One region of the Streptomyces sp. NPDC006335 genome, then DNA from elsewhere that is predicted to be linked to it. Evidence: riboswitches for the same ligand, from Rfam matches in the RefSeq annotation. Region 1 holds a riboswitch; each other region holds the start of a gene.

Region 1 (9,964 bases):
CGCGCGGCTGCTGCACGACGTGGAACGACTCCACGGACCGGCCCACCCGCTCGCGGCGGAGATCCGCCGCACCCTCCAATGGCTGGGGCAGGTGCGCGGTTAGCCCGACAGCCAGATTTTGCCGCGCACAGAGGGAACCTTGTCGCCCTCAGGGGCTTTCGTTTCCGAAAGGCGGGCCCGGCGCCGGATAGCTTTCGCTTCGTTTCAGCCATGCACAGCACAACCAGGGGTGGGGTAGTCCATGACCGGCAAGTCGTCCAGGTCCAGCCATCGACAGTCCAAGAAACGCAGATACATCACCTGGGGCGTCGCCGGCGCCGCCGTGGTCGCCGGCGCGGGCCTCGCCGCGCAGAGCTCCATGGCCGCCACCACATGGCCCGCGCAAAGGACGTACACCGGCCGCGCCTTCGACACCTGCGCCGCCCCCTCCCTCGCCGCCATGAAGGCCTGGCACACCGGCTTCTACGGAGCCGCCGCCGTCTACGTCGGCGGCAAGAACCGCGGCTGCTCCCAGCCCAACCTCACCGCCTCCTGGGTCAAGTCCGTCAGCACGGTCGGCTGGAAGCTCATCCCCCTCTACGTCGGCGCCCAGCCGCCCTGCCAGAGCGGCTCCAACCCCGAGAAACTCACCGCCTCCACGGCGGCCTCCCTGGGCGCGACCGACGGCGCGGACGCGGTCGCCAAGGCCTCCGCCCTCGGCATGAAGGCCGGCAGCCCCATCTACCTGGACATGGAGGCGTACGACATCACGAACAAGGCGTGCAACGACGCCGTGCTCACCTACGTGCGCGCCTTCGACAAGACCCTGCGCGCGAAGACCTACCGCGCCGGCCTCTACGGCTTCACCAGCTCCAGCGCCAAGGCGATCGCCAACGCGACCGACAAGACCGACCTGCCGGGCAACCTCTGGTACGCCCTGTGGGACAAGCAGAACACCACGACGACGGACTGGCCGTTCGGCAAGACCCAGTACACCGATCACAGCCGGGCCCACCAGTACATGGTCAACAGCAAGGAGACGCGGAACGGCTACACGATCACCGTGGACCGCGACGCCTGGGACGCCCCGGTGGCCATCACCGGCTGACCCCGGCACGCGCGTGTGCGTGCGGTGACAGCGCGGCGGTGCCGGAAGTCCCGGTGAATCGTTGGTCGAATGGGTTGGCCAGAGCCGGTCCCCTGCCTACCATCGATCACCGCAAGACCTTGTGCACCGTCGCACAATCTCCTCGGGAGGCCTCCTTGCACCGCCGTCGTCGCACCGCGCTCGTCCTCTCCGCCGCCCTCGCCGCCGCGGCACCCCTGCTCACCGCCTGCGGAAGCGACGCGCACCCCGGCGCGGCGGCCGTCGTCGGCGGGCAGCGGATCACCGTCTCCCAACTGGAGAACCGGGTTACCGAGGTGCGTGACGCGCAGCGGGCCTCCGTCACGGACGAGACGCAGTACAAGCAGGCCATCGCCAAGACCGGCACCCTCACCCGTGACGTCCTGCACGGCATGGTCCTCGACCGGGTACTGCACCGGGCGGCCGCCGACGCGGGCGTGACCGTGACCCGCAAGGAGGTCCAGGAGCTGCGGTCCGGCCTGGAGGAGCAGGCGGGCGGCGCCAAGGGCCTCAAGACCGCCTGGCTCCAGCAGTACGGCATCGCCCCCGAACGCCTCGACGAGAACCTCCGCCTCCAGCTGGAGGCCCAGAAACTCGCCGGAAAGCTCGGCACCGACACCAGCGACCCCGCCTTCTGGAACGCCCTGAGCAAGGCGTCCAAGCAACTCGACGTCGACCTCAACCCGCGCTACGGCACCTGGGACGTCACGAAGAGCACCCGCGTCGACGCGAAGACCCCGTGGGTACGTGAGGTCACGGCGACGGGGAGCGAGCAGAGCGCTTAGCGAAACGGGACGGGACCTCCGGGAGGGCGGGAGGGCCGGCAGGGGTCGGGGGCTCGCAGAGGTCGCGGGGGTCGCCGGGCTCGCAGGGGTCGCGGGATGGGGACGGTCCGTGGGATGGGGACGGTCCGCAGGGCGGCTCGCAGAACGGTCCTTTTCGCGGGCGGATGATCGTACGATCACTCCGCCGTCCCCCGCCTGTGGACAACCTGATCGCCCCGTCGGCACCGTGCGTTAGCTTCGAACTGTGAACGCAACCGGCTTCGAGCCCGCCCCCGACCAGGACCCCGACACGGCGTCCGCCCCCGGCCGCATCGTCCTGCTCACCACCAGCCACCGCGTCGCCCCCGGCCTGCTGTCCTGGCCCGCCTGGCAGGCGCTGCAAGCCGCCGACCGTGTCCTGTGCGCGGACGGCGCCCACCCCCAGCTCCCCTATCTCCGGGAGGCCGGGATCGCGGTCGACGAGACGTCCCCGACCGCGGAGGAACTGGTCGCGGCGTGCGCGGGCGGACACACGGTGGTTGTCGTGGCCACGGGCGAGGGCGAGCCGGCCCTCACGGACGGCCTGGCCCGCCTCGCCGGATCCGGACGCCTGCGGATGCCCGAGCTGGAACTGCTCCCCGCCTCCTACGACCTGCCCGGCGCCCGCCTCCTCGACCTCGTCCAAGTCATGGACCGCATCCGCAGAGAGTGCCCCTGGTCCTCCCAGCAGACCCACAAGGGCCTCGCCAAGTACGGCATCGAGGAAGCGTACGAACTCGTCGAGGCCATCGAGGAGGGCGACCGCGACGAACTGCGCGAGGAACTCGGGGACGTCCTGCTCCAGGTCATATTCCACGCCAGGATCGCCGAGGAGGACCCGGAGGCCCCCTTCTCCGTCGACGACGTCGCCGGCGGCATCGTCGCCAAGCTCATCCACCGCCACCCCCACGTCTTCGGGGACGAAACAGCCGACACCCCCGAAGAGGTCAAGGCCCACTGGCTGCGCACCAAGGCGATAGAGAAACAGCGCACCTCGGTGACCGAAGGCATCCCCCTGGGCCAGCCCGGCCTCGCCCTCGCGGCCAAGCTGGCGTCCCGCGTGCGGACGGCGGGCCTGGACGTCCCCCTCCCGGACACCGAGGGCATCGGCTACGAACTCCTCGCCCTGGCCACCCGCGCCGAGGCGGAGGGCGTCGACCCGGAGGCGGCACTGAGAGCTGCCGCACGGGTGTATCGGGATGCGATTCGGGAGGTGGAGGGGTGAGGGGGTGAGGGGTTGCGGTAGCGCCGGTTGGGTGGGGGAGGGGCCTGGCGGTGGGAGGAGGGAGGGCCCTCGGCACGTGACGGAAACGGCCCCGAGAACACCCCCCACCCCGCCCGATAACGTCAAGGAGTGACCGACCACCCCTCACCCACCCCCGCCACTCCGCCCCCCGCCCCCGCCACTCCGCCCCCCACCTCCGCCACTCCGCCCCCCACCTCCGCCACTGCGCCCCCCACCCCCCTCACTCCCCCCACCTCCACCCCCACTGCAACCCCCACCCCCCCACCTCCCCACCTCTTCACCTGGGAGTTCGCCACCAACCCCTACCCCGCCTACGCCTGGCTCCGGGAGCACGCGCCCGTGCACAGGACGCGGTTGCCCAGTGGGGTGGAGGCATGGCTGGTCACCCGCTACGCCGATGCCAAGCAGGCCCTCGCCGACCAGCGGCTCAGCAAGAACCCGGCGCATCACGACGAGCCGGCGCACGCCAAGGGGAAGACCGGTATCCCGGGGGAGCGCAAGGCGGAGCTGATGACGCATCTGCTGAACATCGACCCGCCGGACCACACCAGGCTCCGACGGCTGGTCAGCAAGGCGTTCACGCCGAGGAGGGTCGCCGAGTTCGCGCCCCGGGTGCAGGAGTTGACGGACGGTCTCATCGACGGGTTCGCGGCCACCGGCACGGCTGACCTCATTCACGATTTCGCGTTCCCGCTCCCCATCTACGCGATCTGCGACCTGCTCGGCGTCCCCCGGGAGGACCAGGACGACTTCCGGGACTGGGCGGGCATGATGATCCGGCACGGCGGCGGGCCGCGGGGCGGGGTCGCCCGGTCCGTGAAGAAGATGCGCGGCTATCTCGCCGACCTCATCCACCGGAAGCGGGAGGCGCTGCCCGACGAGCCGACCCCCGGCGAGGACCTCATCTCCGGGCTCATCCGCGCCTTTGACCACGGTGAGCATCTCACCGAGAACGAGGCCGCGGCCATGGCCTTCATCCTGCTCTTCGCGGGTTTCGAGACCACCGTCAATCTGATCGGCAACGGGGTCTACGCCCTGCTCACGCACCCCGAGCAGCGGAACCGGTTGCAGGAGTCCCTGGCCGGCGGGGAGAGGGCTCTCCTGGAGACCGGAGTGGAGGAGCTTCTCCGTTACGACGGCCCGGTCGAACTGGCCACCTGGCGGTTCGCCACCGAACCCCTGCGGATCGGCGGGCAGGACATCGCGGCCGGGGACCCGGTGCTCGTCGTACTCGCGGCCGCGGACCGGGATCCGGAGCGGTTCGCCGACCCGGATGTGCTCGATCTGTCCCGCCGTGACAATCAGCACCTCGGTTACGGCCACGGCATCCACTACTGCCTCGGTGCCCCGCTCGCCCGCCTGGAGGGCCAGACCGCGCTCGCCACTCTCCTCACCCGGCTCCCGGACCTCCAACTCGCGGTGGATTCGGCTGATTTGCGCTGGCGTGGAGGGCTCATCATGCGTGGACTGCGCACTTTGCCCGTGGAGTTCACGCCCGTCCGGTAATCGACCGAGGGGTCCGGCCTATCCCGGCGGGGTGCCGCGTAAACATGACGCGCCCTCAAGTCTGTGATCTTCACGTGATCTACGCGGCATTAACTTGTGACAAGTGATCGAATCCCTATACGTTCACGGACCAGCGCGGCCCCGTACCACCCGCCGCGCCGGTACTTGCTGTCTCGGGAAAGGTCCCTCCATGCTCTCCGGGAACGGTCGTCACCGTCGCCCCCGTCAGGCTCCGGCCCTCCTCGTGGCGGCCGGTGTGACGGGATCCGCCATCGCGATCCCACTGCTCGGGGCGACCGGCGCGAGCGCCGCCACCGGCACCACGTGGGACCGGGTCGCGGAGTGCGAGAGCGGTGGCTCCTGGAGCGCCAACGACGGCAACGGCTACTACGGCGGCCTCCAGATGTCCCAGGAGAACTGGGAGAAGTACGGCGGCCTCGAATACGCCGAGACGGCGGACCTGGCCAGCCGCAACCAGCAGATAGCCGTGGCCGAGAAGCTCCTCGCGGACCAGGGCATCGCCGCCTGGCCGACCTGTGGACTGCTCGGCGGTCTCAGCAAGGACTCCAGCTCGGCCGACGTCGACACGGGCGTGGGGAGCGACACCCCCTCTGCCTCGCCGTCCGGATCGTCCGGATCGTCCGGTTCCTCGAACTCGTCGGGCTCCGAGGAGTCTTCCGGGCTGCTCGACGCGCTGGACGGTTCGTCCGCGACGCCCTCGCCGTCGGGTACTCCCTCCAGCGGCGACAGTCCCGCCAAGTCGGACAAAAAGAACTCTTCGGAGTCCGAGAGCTCCGTGAAGGATGACGCCCAGCCCTCCGACAGCTCGCCCGTAGTGAGTCCAGAAGAGGATGAAGCGGACAAGTCGTGGCAGGAGGGCAGCTCTTCGGCCCTCGTCGACGTCGGCGCCCTCGGCTCCGGCAAGCACCGCGGCGACAGTGCCGAGGAGAATGTGACCAAGAGCGCAGCCTCCTCCTCGGCCGGCCGTCACGCCGCCCGCACCTACACGGTCCGGGAGGGTGACTCCCTCGTCTCCATCGCCGACTCCCTTGGCCTCGACGGCGGATGGCGTGCCCTCTACGCCGAGAACAAGGACCGCATCGGAGCTGACCCGAGCAACATCGTCGCCGGTCAGACGCTCGACACAGGGGCTGAATAGGGTCGAAAAGACCTGAAAAACAGCGGGAGTTCACGTCACACTTCGCACCGAATGTCCACTTTGGTGAAAGTGTGGGATGAGTCTCAGAAGCCCTGATCGTCTTTGAAATTCCGCCGAGCGCGTGTCTACGGTCGTGACCGCTCGGCAACCCGAGCCCCGTCTGTCGCAACGCCGAATCCTGCCAGCGGCCGTACGGGAACAGTCGTCGCGTCAAGCGCCGTAGGCAGGAGCGGGGGACCCAAGGTAAGTGCCGGGCCCAGCAGTTCACGCTGGACCGGCTTGGGGTTAAGTCGCGCACCGCGAGGTGTGCGACCGGGCAACTCAACCGGCCCGAACCCGACAGCTCACCTCGCAGGCGTCGGTGAGGGGATCCACCATGCTGTTTTCCGGCAAGGGCAAGCACCGTCGTCCGTCCAAGGCCACCCGCGCCGCCGCGCTCGCCGGCGTCACCGGTGTCGCCATCGCCGCCCCGCTGATGGCGGCCGGCAGCGCCTCCGCCGCCACCGCCTCCGAGTGGGACGCCGTGGCCCAGTGCGAGTCCGGCGGCAACTGGTCCATCAACACCGGCAACGGCTACTACGGCGGCCTGCAGTTCTCCGCCTCCACCTGGGCCGCGTACGGCGGCACGCAGTACGCCGCGCAGGCCAACCAGGCCAGCAAGTCCCAGCAGATCGCCGTGGCCGAGAAGGTCCTCGCCTCCCAGGGCAAGGGTGCCTGGCCGGTCTGCGGCAAGGGGCTGTCCAGCGCCGGCTACAGCGGCGGCTCGTCCTCCTCCAGCTCGAACTCCAGCTCCTCGAACTCGGGCACCAGCACGCGCTCGACCGACGAGCAGAGCGCCTCCCGCTCGAACGACCGCCCGGCGGCCAAGAAGACCGTCACCACCCCGACCGGCAAGAAGGTCAAGAAGGGCGATGGCGAGTACAAGGTCGTCAAGGGTGACACCCTCAGCTCGATCGCCGAGAAGCACAAGGTCAAGGGCGGCTGGCAGAAGCTGTTCGAGCTGAACAAGGACATCATCGACGACGCCGACTTCATCTTCCCGGGTCAGCAGCTGCACCTGAAGTAAGAGACCTGGCTGAACCACAGGGCCCTCACAGCCGTGTCCTCCAGGATGAAGGCCTCGTGAGGGTCACCCCCCGTCCCCCACGGGCTCCCCGCTCCGGTGCGTGTTCCCCCGTACGCACCGGGGCGGGGTTTTTTCATGCCCCGGCGCCGACCGGTCTTTGTTCAGTTCAGAAACAATTTACTCTCGGTTCTGTCCAGGGGGCGGTCCACACGGTGGCCGATCCCCCGGAGCCGGTTAGGCTCGGACTCGCAGAACCCACCGCGGTCCCGGCGGACCGTGTCACATCCCAAGAAGGAGATGCTCGTGCCGTCCATCGACGTCGTCGTAGCCCGGGAAATCCTGGACTCCCGAGGCAACCCCACGGTCGAGGTCGAGGTCGGCCTCGACGACGGCAGCACCGGTCGTGCCGCCGTCCCCTCCGGCGCCTCCACGGGCGCCTTCGAGGCCATCGAGCTGCGCGACGGTGACCCGAACCGCTACCAGGGCAAGGGTGTCGAGAAGGCGGTCCTCGCCGTCATCGAGCAGATCGGCCCGGAGCTCGTCGGCTACGACGCCACCGAGCAGCGCCTGATCGACCAGGCGATGTTCGACCTGGACGCCACCGACAACAAGGGCTCGCTCGGCGCCAACGCCATCCTCGGCGTCTCCCTGGCCGTCGCCCACGCCGCCTCCGAGGCCAGCGACCTCCCGCTCTTCCGCTACCTGGGCGGCCCGAACGCGCACCTGCTGCCGGTGCCGATGATGAACATCCTGAACGGCGGCTCGCACGCCGACTCCAACGTGGACATCCAGGAGTTCATGATCGCCCCGATCGGCGCGGAGTCCTTCTCCGAGGCGCTGCGCTGGGGCACCGAGGTCTACCACACCCTCAAGAAGGTCCTGAAGAGCAAGGGCCTGTCCACCGGCCTCGGCGACGAGGGCGGCTTCGCGCCGAACCTCGAGTCCAACCGCGCCGCCCTGGACCTCATCCTCGAGGCGATCAAGGAAGCCGGTTACATCCCCGGCGAGCAGGTCGCCCTGGCGCTCGACGTCGCCGCCTCCGAGTTCTACAAGGACGGCAAGTACCAGTTCGAGGGCAAGGACCGCTCGGCCGCCGAGATGACGGAGTACTACGAGGAGCTCGTGGCGGCCTACCCGCTCGTCTCCATCGAGGACCCGCTGTTCGAGGACGACTGGGCCGGCTGGAAGGTCCTCACCGACAAGCTCGGCGACAAGGTCCAGATCGTCGGCGACGACCTGTTCGTCACCAACCCGGAGCGCCTGGCCCGCGGCATCGAGGACGGCGCCGCCAACGCGCTGCTCGTCAAGGTGAACCAGATCGGCTCGCTCACCGAGACCCTCGACGCCGTCGAGCTCGCCCAGCGCAGCGGCTTCAAGTGCATGATGTCCCACCGCTCGGGCGAGACCGAGGACGTCACCATCGCCGACCTGGCCGTCGCCACCAACTGCGGCCAGATCAAGACCGGCGCCCCGGCCCGTTCCGAGCGCGTCGCCAAGTACAACCAGCTGCTGCGCATCGAGGAGATCCTCGACGACGCCGCGGTGTACGCCGGCCGCAGCGCCTTCCCGCGCTTCAAGGGCTGACACACCGGCTGGCCCTTCCGGGGTCAAGCCTTAGCCAGTCGTACGTACGTCCCCGTACCGGTCCCGTACCGTGTGCGGGGACGTACGCACGTAGAAGGGGAGGCGGAGAGCCGATGGCCGTGAAGGACCGGGACCGTTTCTCCACCACGACCAGGATCAGGCTGCTCGGCGAGCAGACCGCGGCCCGTGTCTACCGGTCCCAGACCAGACGGCAGGCCCGCCGCTCCCGGCTGACCGGCCGGGCCGCGCTGCTCGCCCTCGTGCTGTGCACGCTGGTGGTGGCGCTGGCGTACCCGATAAGGCAGTACGTCTCCCAGCGCGCCGAGATCGCCGATCTCCAGCGGGAGAAGGCGCGGGCCGCCGAGCGGGTCGAGAAGCTGCGCGACCTCAAGGCGCGCTGGCAGGACGACGCGTACGCGGAGCAGCAGATCCGGCAGCGGCTGCACTATGTGATGCCGGGGGAGACGGGGTTCATCGTCGTCGACCCGGACGCGGCGAAGCAGTCCCGCAGCGACCTGAGCGCGGCCGACCGCCCCTGGTACGCGAACGTCTGGGACGGGGTCGACAAGTCCGACGCCTCCGACCAGTGAGACGACCGCAAGACCTGAAGACCTGAAGACCTGAAGACCTCAAGACCTGAAGACCGATAGAAAGACAGGCATGGAAACGCCCCCGCCCTCCACCCCGCGCACCGAGCCCACCGACGCCGACGTCGAGGCCTTCAAGCAGCAGCTCGGGCGGCCGCCGCGCGGACTGCGCGCGATCGCGCACCGCTGCCCCTGCGGACAGCCGGACGTGGTGGAGACGGCCCCTCGCCTCCCCGACGGCACGCCCTTCCCGACGACGTACTACCTGACGTGCCCGCGCGCCGCCTCGGCGATCGGCACGCTGGAGGCGAACGGCGTCATGAAGGAGATGACGGAGCGGCTCCAGACCGACCCGGAGCTCGCGAAGGCGTACCGGGCCGCGCACGAGGACTACCTCGCCCGCCGTGACGCCATCGAGGTCCTGGAGGGCTTCCCGAGCGCGGGTGGCATGCCGGACCGGGTGAAGTGCCTGCACGTCCTGGTGGGGCACTCGCTGGCCGCGGGCCCGGGCGTCAACCCGCTGGGCGACGAGGCGATCGCGATGCTGCCGGAGTGGTGGCGCAAGGGCGCGTGCGTGACCCTCACCGAGCAGCGGGAGGACGCCAAGTGACCCGGGTCGCCGCCATCGACTGCGGTACGAACTCCATCCGGCTCCTCGTCGCGGACTGCGACCCGGAGACCGGTGAACTGGTCGATCTGGACCGTCGTATGACGATCGTGCGGCTGGGCCAGGGGGTCGACCGGACCGGGCGGCTCGCTCCCGAGGCGCTGGAGCGGACCTTCGCCGCGTGCCGTGAGTACGCGGCGGTGGTCAAGGAGCACGGGGCCGAGCGGCTGCGGTTCGTCGCCACCTCCGCCTCCCGGGACGCGGAGAACCGGGACGAGTTCGTGCGCGGGGTCCTCGACAT
Region 2 (9,964 bases), on a different contig from region 1:
CAACTACTTCGAGACCATGCCCACCCATCAGCTCGAGCTCGCGCTCTGGCTGGAGGCCGACCGGATGGGCTCGCTGCTGGCCGCCCTCGACGACGAGTCGATGGAGAACCAGCGCGACGTCGTCAAGAACGAGCGTCGTCAGCGTTACGACAACGTCCCCTACGGCACCGCGTTCGAGAAGCTGACCGCGCTCGCCTACCCGGAGGGCCACCCCTACCACCACACCCCGATCGGGTCGATGGCCGATCTGGACGCGGCCACCCTGGAGGACGCGCGCGCGTTCTTCCGCACCTACTACGCGCCCAACAACGCCGTCCTGTCGGTCGTCGGCGACATCGACCCCGAGCAGACGCTCGCCTGGATCGAGAAGTACTTCGGCTCCATCCCCTCACACGACGGCAAGCCCGCGCCCCGCGACGGCTCCCTGCCCGAGATCATCGGCGAGCAGTTGCGCGAGGTCGTCGAGGAGGAGGTCCCCGCGCGCGCGTTGATGGCCGCCTACCGGCTGCCGCACGACGGCACGCGCGAGGCGGACGCGGCCGACCTCGCCCTCACCGTCCTCGGCGGCGGCGAGTCCTCCCGCCTGTACAACCGGCTCGTACGGCGTGACCGTACGGCCGTCGCGGCCGGCTTCGGCCTGCTGCGCCTGGCCGGTGCGCCCTCCCTGGGCTGGCTCGACGTGAAGACCTCCGGTGACGTCGAGGTGCCGGTCATCGAGGCCGCCATCGACGAGGAGCTCGCGCGGTTCGCCGCGGAGGGCCCCACGGCCGAGGAGATGGAGCGCGCCCAGGCCCAGTTGGAGCGCGAGTGGCTGGACCGGCTCGGCACCGTCGCGGGCCGCGCCGACGAACTGTGCCGCTACGCCGTCCTGTTCGGCGACCCGCAGCTCGCCCTGACCGCCGTGCAGCGCGTCCTGGAGGTGAGCGCCGAGGAGGTCCAGGCGGTCGCCAAGGCCAGGCTGCGCCCCGACAACCGCGCGGTGCTCGTCTACGAGCCCACCGCCCCGGCCGAGATCGCCGACAGCGCCGAGGACGCCGCCGAGGACCCGCAGGCCGCGGCGACCGTAGAAGCCAGCGACGACAACGAGGAGGCGGCCAAGTGAGCGAGCTCGCCGCGATGGAGTTCCACCCGCAGCCGCAGGCGGGCGAGCCCAAGGTCTGGGCCTTCCCCGCCCCCGAGCGAGGGACGCTCGACAACGGCCTGACCCTGCTGCGCTGTCACCGCCCCGGCCAGCAGGTCGTCGCCGTCGAGGTGCTCCTGGACGCGCCCCTGGACGCCGAACCGGCCGGCCTGGACGGCGTCGCCACGATCATGGCGCGCGCCTTCTCCGAGGGCACCGACAAGCACTCCGCCGAGGAGTTCGCCGCCGAGCTGGAGCGCTGCGGAGCCACCCTCGACGCGCACGCCGACCACCCGGGCGTCCGTCTCAGCCTCGAAGTGCCCGCCTCCCGCCTCGCCAAGGCGCTCGGTCTGCTGGCCGACGCGCTCAGGGCGCCCGCGTTCGCGGACAGCGAGGTCGAGCGCCTGGTCCGCAACCGCCTCGACGAGATCCCGCACGAGCTGGCCAACCCGTCCCGCCGCGCCGCCAAGGAGCTCTCCAAGGAGCTGTTCCCGGCGGACTCGCGCATGTCGCGCCCGCGCCAGGGCACCGAGGAGACGGTCGAGAACATCGACTCCGCGGCCGTACGCACCTTCTACGAGAAGCACGTGCGCCCCGCCACCGCGACCGCCGTGGTCGTCGGCGACCTCACCGACATCGACCTGGACGCGCTGCTCGCCGACACCCTCGGCTCCTGGACCGGCTCCACGGCGCAGCCCCGCCCCGTGCCGCCGGTGGCCGCCGACGACACCGGCCGGGTCGTCATCGTGGACCGTCCCGGCGCCGTCCAGACGCAGCTCCTGATCGGCCGCATCGGCGCCGACCGGCACGCACGCGTGTGGCCCGCGCAGGTGCTCGGCACGTACTGCCTCGGCGGCACCCTCACCTCCCGCCTGGACCGCGTCCTGCGCGAGGAGAAGGGCTACACCTACGGCGTACGGTCGTTCGGCCAGGTCCTCAGGTCCGCGCCGGACGGCTCGGGCGCCGCGATGCTCGCCATCAGCGGCTCGGTGGACACCCCCAACACCGGTCCCGCGCTGGACGACCTGTGGAAGGTGCTGCGCACGCTCGCCGAGGGCGGTCTCACCGACGCGGAGCGCGATGTCGCCGTGCAGAACCTCGTCGGTGTGGCGCCGCTCAAGTACGAGACCGCCGCGGCCGTCGCGAGCACGCTGGCCGACCAGGTCGAGCAGCACCTGCCCGACGACTACCAGGCGACCCTGTACCGGCAGCTCGCCGCGACCGGCACCGTGGAGGCCACCGCGGCCGTCGTGAACGCCTTCCCGGTGGACCGGCTGGTGACGATCCTGGTCGGCGACGCCGCCGCCATCAAGGAGCCCGTCGAGGCCCTCGGCATCGGCGAAGTCAAGGTCGTGACGGCCGAGTAGAGGAAGCGTGACCGAGGGGCCCTGGTGACGGAAGCGTCGCCAGGACCCCTACGACACCCAGGACTCTTAGATGTCCGAATTGGGCAGGAGGTTGCCTGTCTGCCCTGTGGGATGCGCTACAAAAACCCTGATCGGTTTGGGGATTGAAAGTTGCCCCGCTTAGCGTCCTCTGGGCTGTCCGTCAGGCACCGAGCCGCGCCCGCGGCACCGGACAGTCATCGCCGAGTCCCCGCATGGCGCGAGCCAGGGGAGCCGGGGACCCACCACACGTCCCTGGGGTGAATCGGACGCCCGCGCACCGCGAGGGGGTCCGTAGGAGACCTTCCTGCTCCGAACCCGTCAGCTAACCCGGTAGGCGAGAAGGAAGGAAAGGACCAGCCACCACATGGCGTTCACCTGCGCCACCGGGAAGCACCGTCGTCCCAGCCGCATGAAGCGCACCACCGCCCGCGCCGCGGGCGTCGCCGCCCTCGCCACCACCGGCGTCATCGGCACCATCGCCACCCCGGCCCTCGCCGCCGAGAACTCCGTCGAGCAGACCGGCCTCATGCCCGCCGTCTCCGTCGGCACGGACTCCCTCGCGGCCCAGCTCGACGCCCAGGCCGAGGCCCAGGCGCAGGCCGCCGCGCAGAAGAAGGCGGCCGCCGAGGCCAAGCGCAAGGCCGAGGCGCGCGCCAAGGAGATACGCGAGGCCAAGGAGCGTGCCGCCCGCGAGGCCGAGCGCAAGCGCCTCAACGCCTTCGTCGCCCCGATCTCCGGCTCCTACATCTCCACCGGCTACAAGAGCGGCGGCTCCATCTGGTCCTCCGGCAGCCACACCGGTGTCGACTTCCACGCCGCCAGCGGCACCTCCGTCCACGCGGTGGGCCGCGGCACGGTCGTCGAGGCCGGCTGGGGCGGGTCGTACGGCAACAACATCGTGATCCGGATGGCCGACGGCACGTACACCCAGTACGGCCACCTGTCGTCCATCGGCGTCTCGGTCGGCCAGTCCGTCACCCCCGGCCAGCAGATCGGGCTGTCCGGCGCGACCGGCAACGTCACCGGACCGCACCTGCACTTCGAGGCGCGGACCACCCCCGAGTACGGCTCGGACATCGACCCCGTCGCCTACCTGCGCTCGCACGGCGTCAGCGTCTGACACCCCTGCGCGAGACCTCCGCGCGATCTCCGCGAGACCCCGGCTCCCCGAGCCGGGGTTTCGTCGTTTCCAAGGCCCCGTTGTCCAAAAAATATCCCTGGATTCCGGTCCGCCGTCGGAAATTCCCGCTGATTGCAATAGAGTCACTGAACACACGTCAATCGGCGACGTTTCACGGGGATTAAGACGGAGGTCGGACATGCGTATTCCGGCGCACTCGGTATGCACGGCGATCCGGGACGACATCGTCGCCGGTGTCCACGAGCGCGGGAGCCGGCTCACCGAGGAACTGCTCGCCCGCCGCTACGGCGTCTCCCGCGTCCCCGTCCGCGAGGCGCTGCGCACGCTGGAGGCCGAGGGCTTCGTGGTGACGCGGCGGCACGCGGGCGCGTGCGTGGCCGAACCGACCGAGCAGGAGGGCGCCGACCTCCTGGAGATGCGCATGCTGCTCGAACCGCTCGGCGCCTCCCGGGCCGCCCAGCGGCGCACCGAGGCCCATCTGAAGGTGCTGCGCGGCCTGGTCAGGCTGGGCCAGGAGCGGGCCAGGCGGGGCAACAGCGACGATCTGCGCTCGCTGGGAGGCTGGTTCCACGAGACGCTCGCACAGGCCTCCGGCAGCCCCGCGCTGACCTCGATGCTGACCCAGCTGCGGCACAAGATCGCCTGGATGTACGTCGTGGACGCGCCCGCCGACCCCGTGGAGTCCTGGGCGGAGCACGGCGCGATCGTGGACGCGGTGGCGCGCGGGGACGGCGAACGCGCGCGGGCGATCACGGCGCTGCACACCGAGCGCTCGGGCGCGGCGCACCGGCTGCGGTTCACCTCCGGAGGGGACCGCGCGGACCGTGTGAGGACCTCGCAACATCCTGTAAACGTGACGGGCTCGCGGCATTAACACGGGCACCGTATACAAAGAGAGAGTAATTCGCGGGGCGCTATTTACGCTGCCCTTGAATGGGAAAAGCGAAGGGCCCGCCCGATAATTCGGACGAGCCCCTCGGTGCTTTTCAGGACGCCGTGCTCAGACGGTTTCGGGGAGCTCCTCGAGTCCCTCGGCGACCAGCTTCGCGAGCCGGTCGAGGGCCGCGTCCGCGCCCTCGGCGTCGGAGGCGAGGACGATCTCCTCGCCGCCCTGGGCGCCCAGGCCGAGCACGGCCAGCATGGAGGCCGCGTTGACGGGGTTGCCGTCGGCCTTGGCGATCGTCACGGGGATGCCTGCGGCCGTGGCGGCCCGGACGAAGATGGAAGCGGGGCGGGCGTGGAGGCCCTCGGCCCAGCCGACGTTGACGCGGCGCTCAGCCATGTGATGCTGCCCTTCGGTGTTCAGGGTTGTCTAGACCAGTTTCCCACACGTGAAGCGTCTCCGGAGAGGGCCTGGAGCCCTCCCGGGGTGAGACGTCGGACCGCGGCCTCGGCCCGACTTGCGTCCTTGTGCGTTCTCGCGCGTTCTCCACAGACTGCCTCGCGCCGTTGTCGTACGCGAGCCGTACTCTGGGGCCCATGCAGAGCGCGTCGGACCGGCACGAGTACCCCGCCCACTGGGAGGCCGACGTAGTGCTGCGCGACGGCGGCACCGCGCGCATCAGGCCCATCACCGTCGACGACGCCGATCGCCTGGTCAGCTTCTACGAGCAGGTCTCGGACGAGTCGAAGTACTACCGCTTCTTCGCGCCCTACCCACGCCTGTCCGCCAAGGACGTCCACCGCTTCACGCACCACGACTTTGTGGACCGGGTGGGACTCGCCGCCACCATCGGCGGCGAGTTCATCGCCACCGTACGCTACGACCGCATCGGTGCCGACGGGATGCCCGCCTCCGCCCCCGCCGACGAGGCCGAGGTCGCCTTCCTCGTGCAGGACGCCCACCAGGGGCGCGGTGTGGCCTCCGCCCTCCTCGAACACATCGGGGCCGTCGCCCGCGAGCGCGGCATCCGGCGCTTCGCCGCCGAGGTGCTGCCCGCCAACGTCAAGATGATCAAGGTGTTCACCGACGCCGGCTACACCCAGAAGCGCAGCTTCGAGGACGGCGTCGTACGCCTGGAGTTCGACCTGGAGCCCACCGACCGCTCGCTCGCCGTGCAGTACGCGCGCGAGCAGCGCGCCGAGTCGCGGTCCGTGCAGCGGCTGCTCACCCCCGGCTCCGTCGCCGTCGTGGGCGTCGGACGCACCCCCGGCGGTGTCGGCCGCGGCGTACTCGGCAACATCCGGGACTACGGCTTCAACGGCCGCCTGTACGCCGTGAACAAGGCGTTCCCCGAGGAGCGGAAGGAACTCGACGGCATCCCCGCGCACCGCTCGGTGCGGGACATCGACGGCCCCGTCGACCTCGCGGTCGTCGCCGTGCCGGCCGAGCAGGTCCCCGAGGTCGTCGCCGAGTGCGGGGCCCACGGCGTACAGGGGCTCGTCGTGCTGTCCGCCGGGTACGCCGAGAGCGGCCCCGAAGGACGCGAGCGCCAACGCGAACTCGTACGGCACGCACGCGCGTACGGCATGCGCATCATCGGCCCGAACGCCTTCGGCATCATCAACACCAACCCGGACGTCCGGCTCAACGCCTCACTGGCCCCCGAGACCCCCCGCCCCGGCCGGATCGGCCTGTTCGCCCAGTCCGGCGCCATCGGCATCGCCCTGCTCTCCCGGCTGCACCGGCGCGGCGGCGGCGTCACCGGCGTGACCGGCGTCTCCACCTTCGTCTCCTCCGGCAACCGCGCCGACGTCTCCGGCAACGACGTCCTCCAGTACTGGTACGACGACCCGGACACCGACGTCGTCCTCATGTACCTGGAGTCCATCGGCAACCCCCGCAAGTTCACCCGCCTCGCCCGGCGTACGGCGGCGGCCAAGCCCCTGGTCGTCGTGCAGGGCTCGGGCACCGCCCCGCAGGGCCACGCCGTCCGCGCCACGCGCCTGCCGCACGCCACGGTGTCGGCGCTGCTCCGGCAGGCCGGCGTGATCCGCGTCGACACCATCACCGAACTCGTCGACACCGGCCTCCTGCTGGCCCGCCAGCCGCTGCCCACCGGACCCAGGGTGGCGATCCTCGGCAACTCCGAGTCGCTCGGCCTGCTCACCTACGACGCCTGCGTGGCCGAGGGACTCAAGCCGTCGACCCCGCTGGACCTGACGACGGCCGCCGCACCGGAGGACTTCCACGCGGCCCTCGCGCGCGCGTTGGCCGACGACTCCTACGACGCGGTGATCGTGACGGCCATCCCCGCGGTCGGCGAGGGATCAGCCGGCGACGCCGCCCTCGCCGAGGCGCTCAGGTCCGCGGCGGAACAGGTCCCCGGCAAGCCGGTCCTGGTGGTCCATGTCGAGCTGGGCGGCCTCGCGGAGGCCCTGTCGGCGGCGGCCAGCACCGCGCCCCAGGCCACCGCCGGCCCGCCGAAGATCCGTGCCGACCACCCGTTCCGCGCACTCGACCGGCTGCGCGCCACACCGGCCCCGGCGGAACCATCCGCCCCCGGCACCGGCGACCGCCTGATCCCCGCCTACCCGGCCGCCGAGCGCGCGGTGCGGGCGCTGGCCGATGTCGTGCAGTACGCCCAGTGGCGCCGGGAGGCCGCCGAGCCAGGCAAGGTGCCCGAGTACGAGAACATCGACGAGAAGGGCGCCGCCGCCCTGATCGACGGCCTGCTCACGCGCGGGCAGGGCCTCACCCTGGGCACCGAGGAGACCTGCGAGCTGCTCGCCACGTACGGCATCCAGGTCCACCGCGCCCTGCCCGCCGCCACCGCCGACGCCGCGGTCCAGGCAGCCTCCACCCTCGGCTACCCGGTCGCCCTCAAGGCCACCGCCCCGCACCTGCGCCACCGCGCCGACCTCGGCGGCGTACGCCTCGACCTCGCGGACGAGGAGCAGTTGCGGCGGGCGTACGCCGAGCTGACCGAGCTGTTCGGCACCCCCGACGAGCTGCGGCCCGTGGTGCAGGGGATGGCACCGCGCGGGGTGGACACGGTGATCCGGGCCGTCATCGACCCCGCAGCGGGCGCCGTGCTGTCCTTCGGGCTGGCCGGAGCCGCCTCGCAGTTGCTCGACGACACCGCGCACCGGCTGATCCCGGTCACCGACCGGGAGGCGACGAGCCTGATCCGCTCGATCCGGACCGCGCCGCTCCTCTTCGGCTGGCGCGGCTCCACCCCGGTCGACACACCCGCGCTGGAGGAACTCCTGCTGCGGGTGTCCCGGCTGGTCGACGACCACCCCGAGGTCGTCGCGGTCACCCTGGAGCCGGTCGTCGTCGCCCCGCGCGGCCTGAGCGTCCTCGGCGCCTCCGTGCGGCTCGCGCCGCCGCCCGCCCGCGACGACCTCGGCCCGCGGACGCTTCCCGCGTACTGAGCGGCGGCGAGCGGTGCCTCGCAGTCAGCGCGCCACCGTAGGATGGACGTCATGGCCAAGACCAGTACGACGACCCAGGGGCTGCGTGCGGCGATCGAGCGCAGCGGCTACTACCCGGCCCTCGTGGCCGAGGCGGTGGAGGCCGCCGTGGGCGGCGAGCCCATCCGGTCGTACCTGGTCCACCAGGAGACGACGTTCGACCAGAACGAGGTGCGGCGGCACGTGACCGTGCTCGTCCTCACCGGCAACCGCTTCATCGTGAGCCACACCGACGAGCAGGCCGCGGACAGCACGTCCCCGACGCCGTACGCCACCACCTCCACGGAGTCCGTGAAGCTCGGCCGGATCTCGTCGGTCGTGGTCAGCCGGGTCGTCGCGAACCCGGAGCAGTACCAGCCGGGCACCCTGCCCCGCGAGGTCGTGCTGACGATCGGCTGGGGCGCGGTCTCCCGCATCGACCTGGAGCCCGCCGCCTGCGGCGACCCCAACTGCGAGGCGGACCACGGCTACACCGGCAACTCCACGGCGGACGACCTCAGCCTGCGCGTCAGCGAGGCGGGGGACGGCCCGGACACCGTGCGCCAGACGCTCGTCTTCGCCCAGGCCATCTCCGAGGCGACCGCGGACGTCACGGGCTGATGGTGCAGCCCGCCGCCTGGGACCACCCGGAACCCCTCGCCCTCGACACCGCGCCCGTCCCCGAGTACGGCACCGGCTCCCTCGCCGACCTGCTGCCGACCCTGGCCGCCGGCATGGCCGTACCGGGCACGACCGCCGCGATCCGCGAACTCACCCCGGCCGACCGGAACTGCGTGTTCCTGATCGACGGCCTCGGCTGGGAGCAGCTCAAGGCGCACCCGGACGAGGCGCCCTTCATGACGTCCCTGCTGGCCAGCTCGCGCGGCGGCACCGGCCGTCCGCTGACCAGCGGCTACCCGGCGACCACCGCGACCTCCCTCGCCTCGGTCGGCACCGGCCGGCCGCCCGGCGCCCACGGCCTGCCGGGCTACACCGTGCGCAACCCGGCCACCGGCGAGCTGATGAACCAGCTCCGCTGGCAGCCGTGGACCAAGCCGCAGGTATGGCAGCCGTACCCCACCGTCTTCCAACTCGCCGACCAGGCCGGGGTGCACGCGGCCCAGGTCTCCTCGCCCACCTTTCAGAACACCCCGCTGACCAAGGTCGCGCTCAGCGGCGGCACGTTCCACGGACGGCTGTCCGGCGAGGAGCGCATGGACCTCGCGGCCGCTGAACTCGCCGCCGGCGACCGCTCGTTGGTCTACACGTACTACTCCGAGGTCGACGGCGCGGGCCACCGCTTCGGCGTCGACTCCGACACCTGGCGCGGCCAGCTCATGTACGTCGACCGGCTGGTCCAGCGGCTCGCCGAGCAACTGCCGCCCCACAGCGCGCTGTACGTCACGGCCGACCACGGCATGGTCGACATCCCCTTCGACGAGCAGCACCGCATCGACTTCGACGAGGACTGGGAACTGCGCGCCGGGGTCGCCCTGTTGGGCGGCGAGGGCCGGGCCCGCCACGTCTACGCGGTGCCCGGTGCCGAGGGCGACGTGCTGACCTGCTGGCGCGAGGTCCTCGGCGAGCAGTTCTGGGTCGCCTCCCGGGACGAGGCCATCGCGGCGGGCTGGTTCGGGCCGCCGGACCACTTCGACGAGCGGGTCTACGACCGCATCGGCGACGTGGTCGCCGCCGCCCGCGACGATGTCCTGCTCATCGCCTCCGAGCGGGAGCCGAAGGAATCGGCGATGGTCGGCAACCACGGTTCGATGACCCCCGCCGAGCAACTGGTCCCGCTGCTCGAAGTACGCTCCTGAGGCCGACCCGGCCGCCCCGCCCCGCACAGAACCGAAAGGTGCTCGACCTCCCATGCCCGAGCTGGTGTTCTTCTCCGGAACCATGGACTGCGGGAAGTCCACGCTGGCTCTCCAGATCGAGCACAACCGTTCGGCGCGTGGCCTGACGGGCATGATCTTCACC
Region 3 (9,964 bases), on a different contig from region 1:
CTAGTACCGCACAGACCGGGAATGTGAACGAACGTTATCGCCACCATCTCGCACCACGCAGTTTCGCAAGGGACACCGAGGGGGAAATCACATGGTGGGACACGTTCGGGAGCCGCAACGAGGTCGCCGCACCGCCGCGCCGCAGGACGCGCGTCACGGGGGCGCGGCGCGCCGGCGACGGCGCGAAGGGCACGTAGGACAGGTAAGGCACGACAGCGGGGAGCCTCGTCGCCACACCGACAGGGCGGCTCGTCACGTCACCGGCGCACCACCAGCACCGCGAGCAGCACCATCGGCACCATCGGCACCACCGATACGACCGGAACACGCACCGGCATCGTCGGCAGCGCCCGCACCACCGGTTCCGTCGCCTCCGCCGGCCCACCCGGCGACCCCGGAACCGGGCGCCGACCGCCGCACCCGTCCCCCGCGACCCACTCGCGCCACGTCGGCGTCGAAGACGACCTTCGCCGCGACTCCCCATGAGCGCACACGGGGGACGGAGCCGTCCTCCCGTGTGCCGACAGGAGGTCGGCCATGAAGGTCACCAAGGCGGCGGCGCTGCCCCTTCTCCCGCTCTGTCAGCGTCTGCTTCCCGGCAGGCTGGCGGGGCTCTCCATGGCCCTCCTGAAGGCGACCGCGCTCGAGCTGGCGATCCTCGCGGGCCATCTCCTCCTGTACCCGTCCGGCATCGCGCAGGAGCGCCGCTCCCCCGTGCCCTCGCTCCCAGCCCCGGAGGACGGCGCCGCGCAGTTGCCGACGGAGGCCAAGCCCCCGGTCGTCCTGCTGCACGGCTTCATCGACAACCGTTCGGTCTTCGTGCTCCTGCGCCGCAGCCTCGCCCAGCACGGCAGGCAGCAGATCGAGTCGCTCAACTACTCGCCGCTGACCTGCGACATCCGCGCCGCGGCGGAGCTGCTCGGCCGGCACATAGAGGGGATCTGCGAGCGCACGGGCAGCGAGCGGGTCGACGTCGTCGGGCACAGCCTCGGCGGCCTGATCGCGCGGTACTACGTGCAGTGTCTCGGCGGCGACGCCCGGGTCCGCACCCTGGTGACGCTCGGCACCCCGCACTCCGGTACCAGGGTGGTGCCGCTGGCGAACGCGCACCCCATCGTGCGCCAGATGCGCCCCGGCTCGGAGTTGCTCGAAGAGCTCACTCGGCCGGCCCCCGGCTGCCGTACGCACTTCGTCAGCTTCTGGAGCGACCTCGACCACCTGATGGACCCGCTGGAGACCGCCTGCATCGATCATGAGGACCTGATGGCGGAGAACGTCCGGGTGACCGGGATCGGACATCTCGCCCTGCCCGTGCATCCCGCCGTGGCGACCGGCATACGGCGGGTGCTCGACACCGCGCGGGCCGGGGAGGAGACCGTCGGACGCGCGGGCGGACTGACCGTGGCGTAACGGTCGTATCGGTCACCGGTCACAGGTCGCGGACAGTCGTCGGACAGGCCGTCGACAGCTCTCCGCGATCCACCGGAGGCCGGACCGCCATCGAACAAGCTTCGAACACAGGGCCAAGGTCCCGCCCGCAGTCCCCCGAAACACGGCCGAATGCCCGTTTCCTGCGCGCCCGAAACCAGTTGAAGATTGTCGCGCCCGCATACCGCCGGGTACAGTCGCCGCACTGCTCTGGCAGCCCCTGTTGTCGAGGCGAAAGAGAAGTTGGTGAACGACCGTCACCCGTCGGGGACCATGACCACCCCGGCTCCGGCCTCCGACGCCGACTCGTCGCACTATGCGTCGTACGGCACCCAGGAGGCCCAGTACGGCGACCTCACCACGTTCGGCGGCTACGACGCCACCGGTTTCAGCACCGCGGGTACCCAGGACGCCACCGGTACACACACCACCGGCACCTTCGAGACCGACCCGCTCTTCGGCAACATGCCGGGGGACGCGACCGGTTCGTACGACGCCTCGACGTGGAGCACGGGCGGCCACCAGACCCTGAACTACGACATGTACGCGGCCCAGCACCACGCCGCCTACGACACCGGCGCGTACGACGCCACGCAGTGGGGCGCCGACCACCAGCAGCTCGCCGCGATCCCCCCGCAGGGCGGCAGTGCCGACCACAGCGGACAGTGGGACGCGAGCTCCTGGCAGCAGCCGGACCAGTCCGCGGGCCCGGCCGACCAGACCCAGCAATGGGAATGGGGCACGCAGGCCTTCGACACCGGGGCGTACGACGCCACGCAGTGGAACTCCGACGGCACGGCGGCCGACCCGCAGCAGACGGCCACCTTCGAGCAGGCCGGGTACGACGAGACCCACGCCTACGACGAGAGCCACGCGTACGGCGAGGCGAATCCTTACGGCGACGCCTACGCCGAACACACCTCGCACGACGGCGAGTCGAACGCCACCGGGGACACCGGTGGCACGGACAACGGCGGCACGGACACCGGCGAGATGCCCGCCGTCCACGACGCCGACGCCCCGCTCCTGGACGACCAGGAAGAGGCACCCCAGGCCTCGGCGCCCGCCCCCGGCTCCCGCGTCGCCGCGCGCAACGCCGGCCGCTCCCGCCGCCGTATGCCCGCCAAGCGCTCCGCGCTGCTGACGATCGCCGTCCCCTCGGCGTGTGTCATGGGCGTCGCCGGGATCGCCGCCGCCTCGGTCGGCACCTTGACCGGCGACGACAAGGACACCTCGACGACCCTCGCCGACACGAGCGCCGTCAAGCCGGCCGTCGCGAACAACAAGTTGGACACCCAGCTCGAGAGCCTCGCGGCCGGTGCCGACGACTTCGCCGACCGCGCCAGCCGTACGCAGGAACGTATCGACCTCAAGGCCCAGCAGGTGGCCGAGAAGAGGAAGGCGGCGGAGGAGGCGGCCCGCAAGGAGCGGCTGCGCCCGAAGTTCGCGCTTCCGGTCGCGCAGCGGGGACTCAGCGCCTATTACGGCCAGTCAGGCGTCAACTGGATGTCCGTCCACACCGGCATCGACTTCCCGGTGTCGTACGGCACGACGGTGATGGCCGCGACCGACGGCACCGTGCGGACGCAGTGGAACAGCGCGTACGGCAACATGATGGTCGTGACCGCGAAGGACGGCACGGAGACGTGGTACTGCCACCTCTCCAGCTACCGCGTCGCCTCCGGTACGACGGTGAAGGCCGGCGACCCGATCGCCTACTCCGGCAACTCCGGCAACTCGACCGGACCGCACCTGCACTTCGAGGTGCACCCGGCGGGCGGTTCGGCGATAGACCCCCTGCCGTGGCTGCGCAGCCACGGACTGGACCCGACGTAATTCCTCGGGCCCAGCCCCCTTCCGGACTTCCGGCCCTTTTCGGAGCTACAGCTTCTCCACCGGCGCGTACCGCAGCAGCAGCCGCTTCGGCTTCGCTTCCCCGAAGTCGATCGTCGCCTCGGCGTTCGCGCCCGTGCCCTTCACCCCGACCACCGTGCCGAGACCGAACTGGTCGTGGGTGACGCGGTCGCCGACGGCCAGGGACACCACCGGCTTCTCCGAGGTCCTGCGGGTCGCGAAGCCGGAAGCCCCCGACGCCGAGGAACGGGAACGGGACGACGACAGCGACGCGGCGACCCCCGAGACCGGCCCCGCGGGAGCAGCGGTCGCACCCGTGCGCTTCCAGTCGACGTGCTGCGCCGGAATCTCCTCCAGGAAGCGGGAGGGCGGGTTGTACGACGGCTGCCCCCACGCGCTGCGCAGCGAGGACCGGGTCAGGTACAGCCGCTCACGCGCGCGCGTGATGCCGACGTACGCCAGGCGCCGCTCCTCCTCCAGCTCCTTGGTCTGGCCGAGGGCGCGCATGTGCGGGAAGACGCCGTCCTCCATGCCGGTGAGAAAGACGACCGGGAACTCCAGGCCCTTGGCGGTGTGCAGGGTCATCAGGGTGATGACGCCCGAGCCGTCCTCGTCCTCGTCGGGGATCTGGTCGGAGTCGGCGACGAGCGCGACCCGCTCCAGGAAGTCGGAGAGCGAGCCGGTCTCCTCGCCCTCGCCGGACTCCTGCTCGAACTCCAGGGCCACTGCGGCGAGTTCCTGGAGGTTCTCGATGCGGGTCTCGTCCTGGGGGTCGGTGGAGGCCTGCAACTCGGCGAGGTAACCGGTGCGTTCGAGGACGGCCTCCAGGACCGTCGCCGGGCCCGCGCCGGACTCGACGATCGTACGGAGCTCCTCCATCAGCACGTTGAACCGCTTGACGGCGTTGGTGGAGCGCGCGGCCATGCCGTACGCCTCGTCGACGCGCTTGAGCGCCTGCGGGAAGCTGATCTTCTCGCGCTGGGACAGGGCGTCGATCATCGCCTCGGCGCGGTCGCCGATGCCCCGCTTGGGGACGTTCAGGATGCGTCGCAGCGGTACGGAGTCCTCGGGGTTGGCGAGGACGCGCAGGTAGGCCAGGACGTCCCGGACCTCTTTGCGCTCGTAGAAGCGGACCCCGCCGACGACCTTGTAGGGCAGGCCGACGCGGATGAAGACCTCTTCGAAGACACGGGACTGGGCATTGGTGCGGTAGAAGACGGCGACGTCGCCGGCCTTCGCGTCGCCCGCGTCGGTGAGGCGGTCTATCTCGTCGGCGACGAACTGCGCCTCGTCGTGCTCGGTGTCGGCGACATAGCCGGTGATGCGCGCGCCCGCGCCCGCGTTGGTCCACAGGTTCTTGGGGCGGCGGGACTCGTTGCGCTCGATGACCGCGTTGGCGGCGGTGAGGATCGTCTGGGTGGAGCGGTAGTTCTGCTCCAGGAGGATCGTCGTCGCGTCGGGGTAGTCCTCCTCGAACTGGAGGATGTTGCGGATGGTCGCGCCGCGGAAGGCGTAGATCGACTGGTCGGCGTCACCGACGACACAGAGCTCGGCAGGCGGCAGGTCGTGCTCGCTCGGCGGTACGTCCACCGGGTGCTCGGAGGTCCCTACCAGCTCCCTGACCAGCGCGTACTGTGCGTGGTTGGTGTCCTGGTACTCGTCGACGAGGACATGCCGGAAGCGCCGGCGGTAGTGCTCGGAGACATCGGGGAACGCCCGGAGCAGGTTGACCGTCGTCATGATCAGGTCGTCGAAGTCGAGGGCGTTCGCCTCGCGCAGCCGCGACTGGTACATGGCGTAGGCCTGGGCGAGGGTCTTCTCGAAGCCGTCGGCGGCCTGGGCGGCGAAGTCCTCCTCGTCGATCAGCTCGTTCTTCAGGTTGCTGATCTTGGCGCTGAAGGACTTCGGCGGGTAGCGCTTGGGGTCGAGGTCCAGGTCGCGGCAGACCAGGGCCATGAGCCGCTTGGAGTCGGCGGCGTCGTAGATCGAGAAGGACGAGGTGAAGCCGAGCTTCTTCGACTCCCTGCGCAGGATCCGCACGCAGGCGCTGTGGAAGGTCATGACCCACATCGCGTTCGCGCGCGGGCCGACGAGCTGCTCGACGCGCTCCTTCATCTCGCCCGCGGCCTTGTTGGTGAAGGTGATCGCGAGGATCTGGCCCGGGTGGACATTGCGCTCGCCGAGGAGGTGGGCGATGCGGTGGGTGAGCACCCGGGTCTTGCCGGAACCGGCGCCGGCCACGATGAGCAGCGGGGTGCCGGAGTGCACGACGGCCGCGCGCTGGTTCTCGTTCAGCCCCTCCAGGAGGGCGGCCGGGTCCACCACCGGGCGCGGGGCGCCGTCGCGGTAGTAGGCGTCCCGGTCCGGGGGCACGTCGAACTTCCCACCGAACAGATCGTCCGGAACGGGTTCCGGTACGTGGTCGTCCTCGGGCGGCGGCGGGGGCTCCTCCCCATGCCCGCGAGGGGCCTGGAGGTCCGCCAGGAAGCTGTCGTCAAAGAGGCTGCTCATCGCTCTCCGAGTCTAGGGTGCCCCACTGACAGCCCGCCGCCGCCCCGAGAACATCCACCCGAACCGAAACCCCGACGATCTTCCGCACCGAGCCTCCGGCCGACTCCCCGCCCTTCCGCCATGCCCGCCACGGGCGGCTCCCGACCAGGCCTCATCGCCGTAGAGCGAGGGCGACGCCCTCGGGAGCGAACCTTCACGCGCACACTTGCCGTGCGAGACCTTGGTCACGACAGCTTGCCGTCGGGTAGGAGCGCGGTCGCGCCTTGCCGTGCTGCTGGAGGAGGACGGACCCACCCGCCTAGCGGTGGGGCCGCGCGCGGCAGCCTGCCGCGAGCCGACCCGCAATGCAGACAGAAGGCATCGGACCAGCGAAAACAGCCCGCGTCAGCACAGATCACTACGGATCGGCCACGCGGAGCGGCGCCCGGGACGAAGGTCACGAAAATGTATCGGGCATATCGAACATCAACCTTCACAGGGGCCACACCAGTTGGCTACCGTTCCCGGCAGGCCGTACGACCCCCTCCGGCGAACGTCGCCGGGCCGCACGGCCTCCGCCGAGTCCGCAGCGCCGCCGCGCGCCCGGAGCCGGGGACCCACCGAACCCGGGGTGAATCGGCCGACTCCCGCCCACGGGAGCGCCGTAGGGCAACCCTTCCCGCCCGAACCCGACAGCTAACCCGGTAGGCGGAGCACGGAAGGAGTCGCCTCCCTTGGCGTCGCACCGCAAGTCGCGTCCCGTCGGTACGCGCGTAGCAGGCATACGGACCCCGGCCCTCGCGACGGCCGCCCTCACCTCCGTGGCCCTGCTGTCCCAGTCGGCGAACGCCGCGCCGGCCGATGACAAGCCGAGTCTCGAAGAGGTCGAGAAGAAGGTCGACGACCTCTACCGCCAGGCCGAGTCGGCGACCGACACCTACAACGCGGCCAAGGAGAAGACGGCCAAGCAGCGCAAGCAGGTCGACACGCTCCTCGACGACGTCGCCCAGCGCACCCAGAGGCTCAACGAGGCGCGGGAGGAACTCGGTTCCTTCGCCGCGGCCCAGTACCGCACCGGCGCCGCCGCGCCCGACACGGCGACCTTCCTGCTCGCGGACACCCCGCAGGACTACTTCGACCAGACCCAGCTCATGGGCCGCTTGACGAGCCGCCAGAAGGGCGCGGTCGACGACTACGTCTCCGAGCAGTCCGCGACGATGAAGAAGCGCCAGGAGGCCTCCCAGAGCCTTCAGACGCTCACCGAGACGCAGAGCGACCTGAAGACCGCCAAGGCGACCGTCCAGCGGAAGCTCGCCGGCGCCCGCGCGCTGCTGTCGGAGCTGACGGCCCAGGAGAAGGCGCGCCTCGCGGCGATCGAGAAGCGGAAGCAGCAGGAGGCGGCCCGCAAGGCGGCGGAGCTGGCGCAGCAGCAGGCGGCGGCGGAGAAGGCCGCGCAGGAGGCCACCGCCCCGCAGGAGAGCACGTCCACGCCGACCACGTCCGCGCCGGCCGACTCCACGTACGCGACCAAGGCCGCCAAGGCCCTCGCGTTCGCCCGCGCGCAGGTCGGCAAGCCGTACGTCTGGGGCGCCACCGGCCCCGACTCCTACGACTGCTCAGGGCTCACCCAGGCCGCCTGGAAGGCCGCCGGCGTCGATCTCCCGCGCGTCACCTACGACCAGGTCAACGCCGGCACCACGGTCTCCCTGGCCGACGCGCAGCCCGGTGACCTGGTCTTCTTCTACGACGACATCAGCCACGTCGGCCTCTACATCGGCAACGGCATGATGATCCACGCCCCCAAGCCGGGCGCGTACGTCCGCGAGGAGTCGATCTACTACGACGGCGAGTCGGCGATCCACAGCGTGGTCCGCCCGGCCTGACCCCTCGTCCCCCTCGTCCCACCCTGGCGGCCCGGCTCGGCTCGGGCCGGGCGCCCTGACGGCCGTGGCGGCGACCGCCGCCCTCGGTGCCCGTCACTCCGTCCGGGCAGCCGTCAGGTCCACAGCACCGCGATGAAGACGTTGGCCGTGGTCAGCGCGCCGACCAGGCCGAACAGGCTCTTGTCCACCTTCTCGTCGTCCCGCTTCACATAGACGAGGCCGAGGATCACGATCAGCAGAGCCAGCTTGATGCCGATCTTGATGTTGTTGACGTGCTGGTCGTCGGCCTGGTTGAGGCCGACCAGGATCACCCCGGTGACCAGCATCGTCGCGGCCCCGTGGAGCATCGCGGGGACGAACCGGGCGGTGCCCTGACCCATCCCCTTCATCTGGGTGAGGAAGCCGCCGAGCAGCGAGGCGATGCCGATGATGTGCAGGCCGACGAAGAGATGGATGAGTACGTCCATGAGGCCGGAGCTTATTCAGGGGCCGCGGGGGCGTGCGCACCGGCCCCTCGCGTAGATCTTGCATATATGCGACCCATAGCACTCCGCACCCGCCGCGCGTCCCTGAATTCCGACTTCGGTCAGCGCACCGCGTGAAGTCGACTGCGCCGCCCCGGCGGCACGGTCACCTTCGGTCACCCGGCGGTCCCCTGGCGGCAGTTCCGCACAACGCGTTACCTCCCGGACACGGTCAGGTTTAGCGTCCTCCACCAGGTGACCGGCTCCCCACCGCCGCCCGGGCCAGGGGCGGCAGTCGGCCACCACCGCCGAGAAGGTCCGGCGGCGGCCCGCTCCCCCTGTGCAGGCCGTCGCCGGACGCGCACACCGCCCCGGGCGGTCGTACGGCCGCTCCCCCCTGGCGTTCGTACGTCCCGAGCCCGGGGCGGACGAACGTACGAAAGGACGTGCAGTCCACGTGGCAGCGCACCGCAAGCCCCGCAGCCGCTCGGCCGGCGGCCATACGGTCCGTACGGCAGCGACGATCGCCCTCGCGGGGGCGGCGACCGCGACGGGCTTCGACGGGATCGGACATGCCGAGCCGCAGCTCACACCGGAGCAGGTCAGGACGAAGGTCGACCGGCTGTACCAGGAGGCCGAGGCGGCCACCGAGAAGTACAACGGAGCGAAGGAGAAGGCGGAGGCCGCCGAGACCCGCCTGGACAGGCTGCGGGACGAGGCCGCCCGAAGGACGGAACAGCTCAACGAGGCCCGGGACGCGCTGGGTTCGATGGCCGCGGCGCAGTACCGCGGCGGCGGCCTCGACCCGGCGATGCAGCTGGCGCTGACCGACGACCCCGACCGGTACCTGGACAGCGCCGAGTTCGCCGAACGAGCCGGTGCCCGCCAGGCCGCCTCCGTGGCGAACGTACGCCGGCAGTTGCGGGACATCGAGCAGCTCCGCGGGGCCGCGCACATCGAGCTGGCCTCGCTGAAGTCGCGTCAGGCCGAGCTGGAGCGCCACAAGAGGACGATCACCGGCAAACTGGGCGCGGCCCGCCGACTGATGTCCCAGCTGTCGGCCGAGGAACGAGCGGTGCTCGGGGGCGCCGGCGATCGCGCCTCACGGGCCACGACAGGCGCACGCGGGGAGCTGACGGCCCCCGGCGCGGCCACCGCGGACGCCCCCAACTCCCGTGCCGCGGCGGCCGTCTCCTATGCCTACGCCAAGCTCGGCAGCCCCTACGTCTGGGGCGCCACCGGCCCGGACGCCTTCGACTGCTCGGGGCTGATCCAGGCCGCCTACCGCTCGGCCGGCATCTCCCTGCCCCGCACGACCTACGCCCAGATCGACGCCGGCCGGCGCGTCTCCCGCTCCGAACTCCTCCCCGGCGACCTGGTGTTCTTCTACTCGGGCATCAGCCACGTCGGCCTCTACGTCGGCAACGGGCAGATGATCCACGCCCCGAACCCGTCGGCGCCGGTGCGGGTGGCACCGATCGACGAGATGCCCTTCGCGGGGGCCACACGCGTGGCGTGAACGCGAGCGGTACCCGCGTCAGACCAGCCGGCGAGCCGTCGCCCACCGTGTCAGTTCGTGACGGTTGGACAGCTGCAACTTCCGCAGCACCGCCGAGACATGGGACTCGACCGTCTTCACCGAGATGAACAGCTGCTTGGCGATCTCCTTGTAGGCGTAGCCGCGCGCGATGAGCCTCAGCACCTCGCGCTCGCGCTGGGTGAGGCGGTCGAGGTCCTCGTCGACCGGCGGGGCGTCGGTGGAGGCGAAGGCGTCCAGGACGAAGCCGGCCAGGCGCGGGGAGAAGACGGCGTCGCCCTCCTGGACGCGGAAGACGGAGTTGACGA

The links. A riboswitch is a leader RNA that binds a small molecule or an ion and turns the genes downstream of it on or off. The one in region 1 is predicted to bind cyclic di-AMP.
Region 2: another riboswitch for cyclic di-AMP. It lies ahead of ABZ098_RS29980 (M23 family metallopeptidase); the one in region 1 lies ahead of ABZ098_RS22045 (transglycosylase family protein).
Region 3: another riboswitch for cyclic di-AMP. It lies ahead of ABZ098_RS07530 (NlpC/P60 family protein); the one in region 1 lies ahead of ABZ098_RS22045 (transglycosylase family protein).

Annotation. Positions count from the first base shown of each region.
Region 1 is NZ_JBEXQX010000007.1:305,459-315,422, forward strand. It holds gene ABZ098_RS22015 (serine/threonine-protein kinase) at 1-103, shown strand, start outside; gene ABZ098_RS22020 (glycoside hydrolase domain-containing protein) at 242-1,087, shown strand; gene ABZ098_RS22025 (SurA N-terminal domain-containing protein) at 1,243-1,890, shown strand; gene ABZ098_RS22030 (nucleoside triphosphate pyrophosphohydrolase) at 2,135-3,133, shown strand; gene ABZ098_RS22035 (cytochrome P450) at 3,263-4,660, shown strand; gene ABZ098_RS22040 (transglycosylase family protein) at 4,851-5,819, shown strand; cyclic di-AMP (ydaO/yuaA leader) riboswitch at 6,025-6,192, shown strand; gene ABZ098_RS22045 (transglycosylase family protein) at 6,196-6,885, shown strand; gene eno (phosphopyruvate hydratase) at 7,183-8,469, shown strand; gene ABZ098_RS22055 (septum formation initiator family protein) at 8,583-9,059, shown strand; gene ABZ098_RS22060 (DUF501 domain-containing protein) at 9,130-9,666, shown strand; gene ABZ098_RS22065 (Ppx/GppA phosphatase family protein) at 9,663-9,964, shown strand, end outside.
Region 2 is NZ_JBEXQX010000012.1:226,464-236,427, forward strand. It holds gene ABZ098_RS29970 (pitrilysin family protein) at 1-1,102, shown strand, start outside; gene ABZ098_RS29975 (pitrilysin family protein) at 1,099-2,487, shown strand; cyclic di-AMP (ydaO/yuaA leader) riboswitch at 2,697-2,859, shown strand; gene ABZ098_RS29980 (M23 family metallopeptidase) at 2,873-3,628, shown strand; gene ABZ098_RS29985 (GntR family transcriptional regulator) at 3,828-4,523, shown strand; gene ABZ098_RS29990 (HPr family phosphocarrier protein) at 4,650-4,931, opposite strand; gene ABZ098_RS29995 (GNAT family N-acetyltransferase) at 5,129-7,966, shown strand; gene ABZ098_RS30000 (DUF5998 family protein) at 8,009-8,605, shown strand; gene ABZ098_RS30005 (nucleotide pyrophosphatase/phosphodiesterase family protein) at 8,605-9,801, shown strand; gene ABZ098_RS30010 (thymidine kinase) at 9,854-9,964, shown strand, end outside.
Region 3 is NZ_JBEXQX010000002.1:338,614-348,577, reverse strand. It holds gene ABZ098_RS07545 (alpha/beta fold hydrolase) at 538-1,410, shown strand; gene ABZ098_RS07540 (M23 family metallopeptidase) at 1,702-3,264, shown strand; gene pcrA (DNA helicase PcrA) at 3,310-5,793, opposite strand; cyclic di-AMP (ydaO/yuaA leader) riboswitch at 6,339-6,498, shown strand; gene ABZ098_RS07530 (NlpC/P60 family protein) at 6,507-7,655, shown strand; gene ABZ098_RS07525 (hypothetical protein) at 7,769-8,122, opposite strand; gene ABZ098_RS07520 (NlpC/P60 family protein) at 8,577-9,638, shown strand; gene ABZ098_RS07515 (response regulator transcription factor) at 9,657-9,964, opposite strand, start outside.